DNA from 2 places in the Streptomyces sp. NPDC024687 genome. Region 2 is predicted to be linked to the other one. Evidence: riboswitches for the same ligand, from Rfam matches in the RefSeq annotation. Region 2 holds a riboswitch; the other holds the start of a gene.
The links. A riboswitch is a leader RNA that binds a small molecule or an ion and turns the genes downstream of it on or off. The one in region 2 is predicted to bind S-adenosylmethionine.
Positions count from the first base shown of each region.

Region 1: linked by a shared signal. The riboswitch ahead of ACZ39I_RS08825 (amino acid ABC transporter permease) and the one ahead of thrC (threonine synthase) in region 2 are both predicted to bind S-adenosylmethionine.

Region 1 is NZ_JBVHLJ010000002.1:528,592-532,922, reverse strand. It holds gene ACZ39I_RS08840 (IlvD/Edd family dehydratase) at 1-489, shown strand, start outside; gene ACZ39I_RS08835 (putative leader peptide) at 602-724, shown strand; gene ACZ39I_RS08830 (glutathione S-transferase C-terminal domain-containing protein) at 840-1,706, shown strand; SAM riboswitch class IV at 1,772-1,881, shown strand; gene ACZ39I_RS08825 (amino acid ABC transporter permease) at 2,219-3,202, shown strand; gene ACZ39I_RS08820 (amino acid ABC transporter ATP-binding protein) at 3,199-3,978, shown strand; gene ACZ39I_RS08815 (transporter substrate-binding domain-containing protein) at 4,033-4,331, shown strand, end outside.
Region 2 is NZ_JBVHLJ010000006.1:452,029-456,359, forward strand. It holds gene thrC (threonine synthase) at 1-1,277, opposite strand, end outside; SAM riboswitch class I at 1,295-1,453, opposite strand; gene ACZ39I_RS25640 (glucosyl-3-phosphoglycerate synthase) at 1,615-2,559, shown strand; gene ACZ39I_RS25645 (alpha,alpha-trehalose-phosphate synthase (UDP-forming)) at 2,620-4,017, shown strand; gene otsB (trehalose-phosphatase) at 4,020-4,331, shown strand, end outside.

The DNA of each region.
Region 1 (4,331 bases), on a different contig from region 2:
GACTTCCACGCCCGCGTCGACGACCCGGACCTGGACGTCGACGCCGACTCCGTCCTGGTCCTGCGCGGCTGCGGACCCAAGGGCTATCCGGGCATGCCCGAGGTGGCCAACATGCCGCTGCCCACGAAGCTGCTGGAGCAGGGCGTGCGGGACATGGTCCGCGTCTGCGACGGCCGGATGAGCGGCACCGCGTACGGCACCGTCGTGCTGCATGTCGCCCCGGAGGCGGCGGCGGGCGGCCCGCTCGCTCTCGTACGGACCGGCGACGTCATCAGCCTCGACGTCGCCGCCCGCCGCATCGACCTGGAGGTGCCCGCCGGCGAACTCGCCGCCCGCACCCCGAACGCGGCCACCGTGGCGGGCTTCGCGAACCCGAGGCGCGGCTGGGAGCGGCTGTACGTCGACCACGTCCAACAGGCCGACCAGGGCGCCGACCTCGACTTCCTCGTCGGCTCCAGCGGCTCGGAGGTCAGCCGCGAGTCGCACTGACCAGGAGCGCTCCGGCGGTCCCGCGTTCGCCCACCTCGTGGACGCCCTCTTGACGTGCGCCCCGGCCCGATCGACACTCCACATGGGAATCCTAGTGAACAGGTAGGGAAACATGGGGCGCCTTGAACCGGCCATCGGCCGAGTGAGCCGTACACCTCGGCCTTCGCCTCTCCTGACCTCCCGCCGGCACATCGACCTGCTGCGTGTCTGCAGCGCGATCAGGGCCCTGGGCTGAGCCCGGCCGCAGCCGCCCCGCCGCCCCGCCGCCCCTCCCTGTACCGACCCCCACTTCCGGCCCGACGACGCTTCCGCCGCGCGTACGTCTGCGCACCGACACCCTGGGGAGACCTATGTCCGTCACACCGCTCGCCCATGTCCCCGCCGGCCACCCGGCCCCCGCGTTCCGGGGCAGGATCGGACGGGACGCGCGCAGTGGGCACTACGCCGTGCCGCGCCGCTACCGGCTCCACCTGGCCGCCGCCTGCGCCGACGGCCTGCGCATCGCCGTCGTGCACAGCCTGCTCGGCCTCGACGACGTCTGTCCCGTGACCTTCCTGGACCCGGTCCCCGACTGTCCGGACGGGGGGCACTCCGCGCTGCGCCCGCTGTACGAGGCCAGCGCGCACCGGTACACCGGCGCGGCCGTCGCGCCGGTGCTCAGCGACGACTGGTCGGGGCGGATCGTCAGCACCCACGCCGCCGACATCACCCGCGACCTCGCCCGGCACTTCGGCGGCGGCCGGCCGGCGCTGTACCCGTGCGGAGCGGAGTCGGAGACCGACGCCGTGGAGCGGATGGGCAGGGCCGTCGAGCAGGCCGCGCAGCAGGCCGGGTCGGCGGGCGGCGCCGCCGCGGACCGCACCGCCGCGCTGGAGCAACTGCTGGACACCTTGGGCTCGTTGGAGCGCTGGCTGGAAGGCCGCAGCTACCTGATCCGGGATCACATCACGGCGGCCGACGTCGAGTTGTGGGTCACGCTCGTGCAACTCGACACCGTGCACCGCGACCACCTCGACGCCGCCGCGGTCCAGCGCATCGCCGACCACCCCACCCTGTGGGCCTACGCCCGCCGGCTGACCGCCCACCCGGCCTTCGGCACCCACCTCGACCTCGACGGCATCGCCCGCCGGCACCACGCCCACTGCCGGGGCCTGGAGGCCGCAGGGGCCGCCGTACAGATTCTGGACTGGGCCTCGCACAGCGCCCGCACGTCCTGACCGTTCCAACTGTTGGACCACGATTGACATTCGTTCGGGCATTTGTCTTAACTACGGCCCAGAACGGTCATGAGTGTCAGCGACATGCCCTGGCTTGCTGACCGGCAACCCTCGCTCGGCGGTGGGGTGCCCCAGGTGACGACCGGACCGGACGGCGTTTCGGTAAGCGCGAGGGCCCCAGGGGCCGGAAGAGCACGGTGACGGACATGTACGCAGTCTCCAGGACGGCCACGCGCCGCTCCCCGGGCTGCGTACAGCCGTACACGGACGTGCTCGTGGCCGACCGGAGCGTCGATCTCCTCCGCGTGAGCAGCGCACTGTGTACCGCACCGGGCCGCGCCCGCTGTCGGGGCTGACGTTCCGCCTCCGCAGCCCCCGCGTTCCTGACGAACACCGCGTTCGCGGTGTGCCGTCGTCCGCCCAGCCCCCGGTGCCCGAGCATCCCGTACTGCCGCCGTAGTACGCCGTGTTCGCCGTGCCCCAGGGGAAACCCGACTCCGCCGGAGCCCCTCATGAGTGAACCCCCAGGCGCTGCCGTGTCCGTCACCGAGGCACCGCCGCAGCCCGACACCCCGTCAAAGCCGCTCGCGGCGCAGCGAGTTCTGCCGCTGCGGCGACCGGGCCGCTGGATCGCCACCGCCGTCGTCCTGGTCCTGACGGCCCAGTTCGTCCACGGCCTGGTGACCAACCCGTTCTACCAGTGGGACCGGTTCGCCTACTGGTTCCTGCGGCCGACCGTCCTCGACGGGCTGGTCATCACTCTGGAAGTCGCCGCCTACAGTGCGGTGCTGGGCCTGCTCGGCGGCATTCTGCTCGCCCTGGCCCGGCTCTCGAAGAGCCCGGTGCTGCGGGCGGTGAGCTGGACCTACGTGTGGGCTCTGCGCTCCATTCCGCTGATCGTCCTGCTGCTGTTCCTCTACAACTTCAGCGCCCTGTACAAGACCCTGAGCGTGGGCGTCCCCTTCGGTCCTGCCTTCTTCTCCTTCGACGAGTCCCGGCTCGCCACCGACATGGTCATCGCGGTGATCGGCCTCAGCCTCAACGAGGCCGCCTACGCCGCGGAGGTGGTCCGCGGCGGCATCCTCTCCGTCGACCAGGGCCAGCACGAAGCGGCCTCGGCCCTCGGTCTGCCGAAGGGCTACCAGTTCCGCATGATCGTCTTCCCGCAGGCGCTGCGCTCGATCACCCCGAACTACGTCAACCAGCTCATCGGCCTCATCAAGAGCACCTCGCTGGTCTTCTACGTCTCCCTGCTCGACCTGTTCGGCAGCGTGCAGTCCATGGGCTCCACCTACCCCGGAGACATCGTGCCGCTGCTGCTGGTCGCCACCGTCTGGTACCTGATCCTGACCAGTGCCGTCTCCGTCGTGCAGTTCTATGTCGAGCGGTACTACGCCCGCGGCGCCACCCGCTCCCTGCCGCCGACCCCGCTCCAGAAACTGCGCGCCGGTCTCACCGACCTCACGGCGCGTGTCCGCAGGGAGACCGCGATATGACCGTCACCGACATCACCCCCGTCGCGCTCGAAGTGCACGGCGTGCACAAGTGGTACGGCACCCACCGGGTCCTGGACGGCGTCGACCTGACCGTGCGGCCCGGCGAGGTCACCGTGATCCTCGGCGCGTCCGGCTCCGGGAAGTCCACCCTGCTGCGGGTCATCAACCACCTGGAGAAGCCGGAGATCGGCTATGTCAGCGTCAACGACGAGTTGATCGGCGTCCGCCGGCAGGGTGACCGGCTGAAGGAGCTCAGCGAGCGCGCCATCCTGGCCCAGCGCAGCCGCATCGGGTTCGTCTTCCAGAACTTCAACCTCTTCCCGCACCTGACCGTCCTCGACAACGTGGCCGCCGCGCCGGTGGCGACCGGCAAGCTCGGCAGGGCGCAGGCGCAGGAACTGGCCCGCGAACTCCTCGGCAGGGTCGGACTCGGTGACAAAATCGGCGCATACCCCCGGCAGTTGTCGGGAGGCCAGCAGCAGCGCGTGGCCATCGCCCGCGCCCTCGCCCTGCGACCGGGAGTCATCCTCTTCGACGAGCCGACCTCCGCCCTCGATCCCGAACTCGTCGGTGAGGTCCTGGCCGTCATCAAGGACCTGGCGACCAGCGGCACCACGCTCGTCATCGTCACCCACGAGATCGGCTTCGCCCGCGAGGTCGCCGACCGGGTCGTCTTCATCGACGGCGGACGCATCGTCGAGCAGGGCCCGCCCTCCGAGGTCCTCGACCGGCCGCGCAACGAACGGACCCGGGACTTCCTGAGCAAGGTCCTCTGAACCCCTTTTCCCACCGCCTGTTTCTCTCAACTCTCTCAACTCCTAAGGACAGCCATGCCCGTTCACCCCTCCCGACGCAGCCTGATACGCGGCATCACCGCGGCGACCACCGTCGCCACCCTTGCGGGCGGGCTCGCCGCCTGCGGCGGTGACAGCGACGCCGCCACCAGGACGACCGACAGCGCGGGCACGGTCACCGTGGGCCGCCTGTCCAACGGCGCCGCCAAGGAGACCACTCTCAAGGTCGCCGAGGTGAAGTCCATCAGCGCCGAACTGCCCGCCGCCGTGAAGAAGAGCGGCAAGCTGGTCATCGGTTCCGGCACCCTGCCCTCCGGTTCCCCGCCGCTGGGCTT
Region 2 (4,331 bases):
GCGAGGCCAGCCTCTCGGAAAGAGTCCAGATTCGGACGGATCGTGGCGGTGAGCCCGGTACCGGCCACCGCGTCCAGGGTCTTGAGACCGTCGCCGGTGTTCAGCACCACCGTGGTCTTCGTCGGGTCGAGGACGCCGTTCTCGATCAGCTTGCGGGTCACACCCACCGTCACGCCACCCGCGGTCTCCGCGAAGATCCCCTCGGTCCGCGCCAGCAGCTTGATCGCGTCGACGATCTGCTCGTCGTTCACGTCCTCCACCGCACCGCCGGTACGACGCGCGATGTCCAGCACGTACGGACCGTCCGCGGGGTTGCCGATGGCCAGCGACTTGGCGATGGTGTCCGGCTTCTGGGGGCGGACCACGTCGTGCCCGGCCTTGTACGCCACCGACACCGGCGAGCACCCCTCCGCCTGCGCGCCGAAGATCTTGTACGGCCTGTCCTCGACGAGCCCCAGCTTGATCAGCTCCTGCAGACCCTTGTCGATCTTCGTGAGCTGCGAGCCGGAGGCGATCGGCACGACCAGCTGGTCGGGGAGCTTCCAGCCCAGCTGCTCGCAGATCTCGTACGCCAGGGTCTTGGAGCCCTCCGCGTAGTACGGCCGCAGGTTGACGTTGACGAAGCCCCAGCCCTCACCGGCCGGGTCGCCGATCAGCTCGGAGCAGAAGCGGTTCACGTCGTCGTAGTTGCCCTCGATGCCGACGAGCTCGCCGCCGTAGATCGCGGCCATGACGACCTTGCCCTGCTCCAGGTCGTGCGGGATGAACACGCAGGAGCGGAAGCCGGCCCGGGCCGCGGCGGCGCCGACGGCGCCGGCCAGGTTGCCGGTGGAGGAGCAGGAGAGGGTGGTGAAGCCGAAGGCGCGGGCGGCCTCGATGGCCTGCGCGACGACGCGGTCCTTGAAGGAGTGCGTCGGGTTGCCGGAGTCGTCCTTGATGTACAGGCCGCCGGTCACGCCAAGCTCGCGGGCGAGGTTGTCGGCCTTGACGAGCTGGGTCCAGCCGGGGTTGATGTTGGGCTTGTCGGCCACGTCCGCGGGGACGGGCAGCAGCGGGGCGTAGCGCCAGATGTTCGAAGGTCCCGCCTCGATGCGCTTGCGGAGCTCCTCGGTTTCGTAGGCCGAGAAGTCGTACGCGATCTCGAGCGGGCCGAAACACTCCTCGCAGGCGAAGACCGGGCCGAGCGGGACGCGGTGGCCGCATTCGCGGCAGCTCAGTGCCGCGGCGGGACCCAGATCGACGGAGTTCGTGGTGCTTGCAACAGTCTGCGCAGCCATGGAGGCGAGGCCCTTTCTCCTCATCTTCCTCACGACGCACTTCGCCGTGAGACGGATTTGGCACCTTCCCGAGTCGGGAGCCTCGCGGAGACGATCGCCAGCGATCGCTACGAGAACCGACTGGAGGGTTGCCGGGGCTTCATCGGGCCGTATCCCTCTGCCCCTCTGGATGAGCGGTATGAAGTTGTTAACGGCGGCCACCCAGGACATGCGATGGTCATCCGCGTTGTTCAAGACTGTAACCGACGACCAGGACAGTTGAGAGAGACGTCCGAACCGCGAGATGACCTACCCATCAGCCGCTTCCAGCGGCGGGCACGCTAAGGAGCCGCGCACTGTGCTGAACGAAGTCGAGCGCTGGCTGGCCACCAGGTCCTGGTCCGCGACTGATCGCCCGCTCCACCGGATCATGGCCGCGAAGCGGAGCTCGGGGCAGACCGTCAGTGTCGTCCTGCCCGCGCTCAACGAGGAGGAGACGGTCGGTGACATCGTCGCCGTGATCCGTCATGACCTCATGCAACAGGTCCCGCTCGTCGACGAGATCGTCGTCGTCGACTCGGGATCGACCGACCGTACGTCCGAGGTCGCGGCCGCGGCAGGCGCGCGGGTCGTCCACCGCGACGACATCCTCCCGCGCATACCCGCCGTGCCCGGCAAGGGCGAGGTCCTGTGGCGCTCCCTGCTGGTCACCAGCGGGGACATCGTCTGCTTCATCGACGCCGACCTGAAGGAGTTCTCCTCGGACTTCGTCTCCGGCATCGTCGGCCCGCTGCTCACCGATCCCGGGGTCGACCTGGTCAAGGGCATGTACGACCGTCCCCTGGGCGGCGCCGCCGGGCAGGGCGGCCGGGTCACCGAGCTCATGGCGCGCCCGCTGCTGAACATGCACTGGCCGCAGCTGGCCGGTTTCGTGCAGCCGCTGGGCGGCGAGTACGCGGCCCGGCGCTCGTTGCTGGAGCAGCTGCCGTTCCCCGTGGGTTACGGCATCGAGCTGGGCATGCTGGTCGACGCCCTGCACCTGGTCGGTCTCGACGCCCTCGCCCAGGTCGACGTCGGGGTGCGCAAGCACCGCCACCAGGACGGTCAGGCCCTGGGCCGGATGTCCGCGGCGATCTACCGCACCGCCCAGCTGAGGCTGGCCCGCGGCCATATGATCCGGCCCGCCATTACCCAGTTCGAGCGGGGCCGGGACGGCTTCGAGCCGCGGACGTACTCCGTGGACACCGAGGAGCGGCCGCCGATGGTGGAGATCGCGGAGTACGCGGAGCGGAAGGTCGCGTAAGTGCGCGGAAGTGCGCAACCGCACGTTTGAGCGTTTGGGGGCCGGGCTAGGTTGAGGCGTATGGCGTCAACCAACAGTGCTGCTCAGGTGCTGGTCGCGTCCAACCGCGGCCCGGTCTCGTACGAAGTGCGCGAGGACGGCTCGCTGCATGCCAAACGCGGTGGCGGCGGGCTGGTCTCGGGCCTGTCGGCGATCGGCTCCGACGCGGGCTCCCTGTGGGTGTGCTCGGCGCTCGGCGACGGCGACCGCGAGGCGGTCCGGCGCGGGGTCGGCGAGGCGGGGGTCCGCATGCTCGACATCCCGGCCGACGTGCACGCCGACGCGTACAACGGCATCGCCAACTCGGTGTTGTGGTTCGTCCACCACCTGCTGTACCAGACCCCGCTGGAGCCGTCCTTCGACGCGGAGTTCCGGCGGCAGTGGGCGTCGTACGAGACGTACAACCGCGCGTTCGCCGAGGCGCTGGCTCAGGAGGCGGCCGAGGGGGCGGCGGTCCTGGTCCAGGACTACCACCTGTGCCTGGTGCCGGGGATGCTCCGTGAACTCCGTCCCGACCTGCGCATCGCCCACTTCTCGCACACGCCGTGGGCGCCGGTGGACTACTTCCGGATGCTGCCCGACGACATCGCGGGCCGGCTCCTGCGCGGCATGCTGGGCGCCGACCGGCTCGGCTTCCTCACCCAGCGTTGGGCGGACGCGTTCACGGCCTGCTGTACGGAGCTCGCGGACGGGCTCGGCGAGACCCGGATCGGGGTGCACGGGCTGGGCGCGGACGCGGACTTCCTGCGCGCGCGTTCCCACGAGGCCGATGTCGAGGAACGCATCGTCGGACTGCGCGAGGAGATCGGCGCGGGCCGGAAGACGATCGTGCGGGTGGACCGGACCGAGCTGTCCAAGAACATCGTGCGCGGGCTGCGGGCCTACCGGCGGTTGCTGGAGTCGCGGCCGGAGTGGCGCGAGCGGGTCGTGCACGTGGCGTTCGCGTATCCCTCGCGGCAGGACCTGGCGGTGTACCGGGACTACACGGCCGAGGTGCAGCGGGTTGCGGAGGAGATCAACGACACGTTCGGCACACCGGGCTGGACGCCGGTCCTGCTGAATCTGAAGGACGACTTCGCGCGCTCCCTCGCCGCGTACCGGCTGGCCGACGTGGCGCTGGTCAACCCCATCCGGGACGGCATGAACCTGGTCGCGAAGGAGGTGCCGGTGGTGTCCGACCAGGGGTGCGCGCTGGTGCTGTCGCGGGAGGCCGGGGCGTACGAGGAGTTGGGTGACGACGCGATCGTGGTGAACCCGTACGACGTCGAGCAGACGGCGGCGGCCCTGCACGAGGCCCTGACGATGCCGGCCCACGAACGGGTGGACCGCGCGAAGAGGCTCACCGCGGCAGCGACGGCACTCCCACCGGCTCAGTGGTTCCTGGACCAGCTGAACGCCCTGAAGGTACTGAACGGGTGAGCATGAACCTTCCTACACCCACCACGCCTGCCGGGCGGGACGGTCTGCGGGCGCTTCTCGCGGAGCCGCGGCGGGCGGTGATCGGGCTCGACTTCGACGGGACGCTGGCGCCGATCGTGGCGGATCCGGAGCAGGCGCGGGCGCACCCCGAGGCGGTGGCCGTCCTCGCCGCCCTGGCACCGAAGGTGGCCTCCGTCGCGGTGATCACCGGCCGCCCGGCCGAGATCGCGGTCCGCTACGGCGGCTTCGCGGGCGTACCCGGCCTGGAGCACCTGACCGTCCTGGGTCACTACGGCGCGGAACGCTGGGACGCG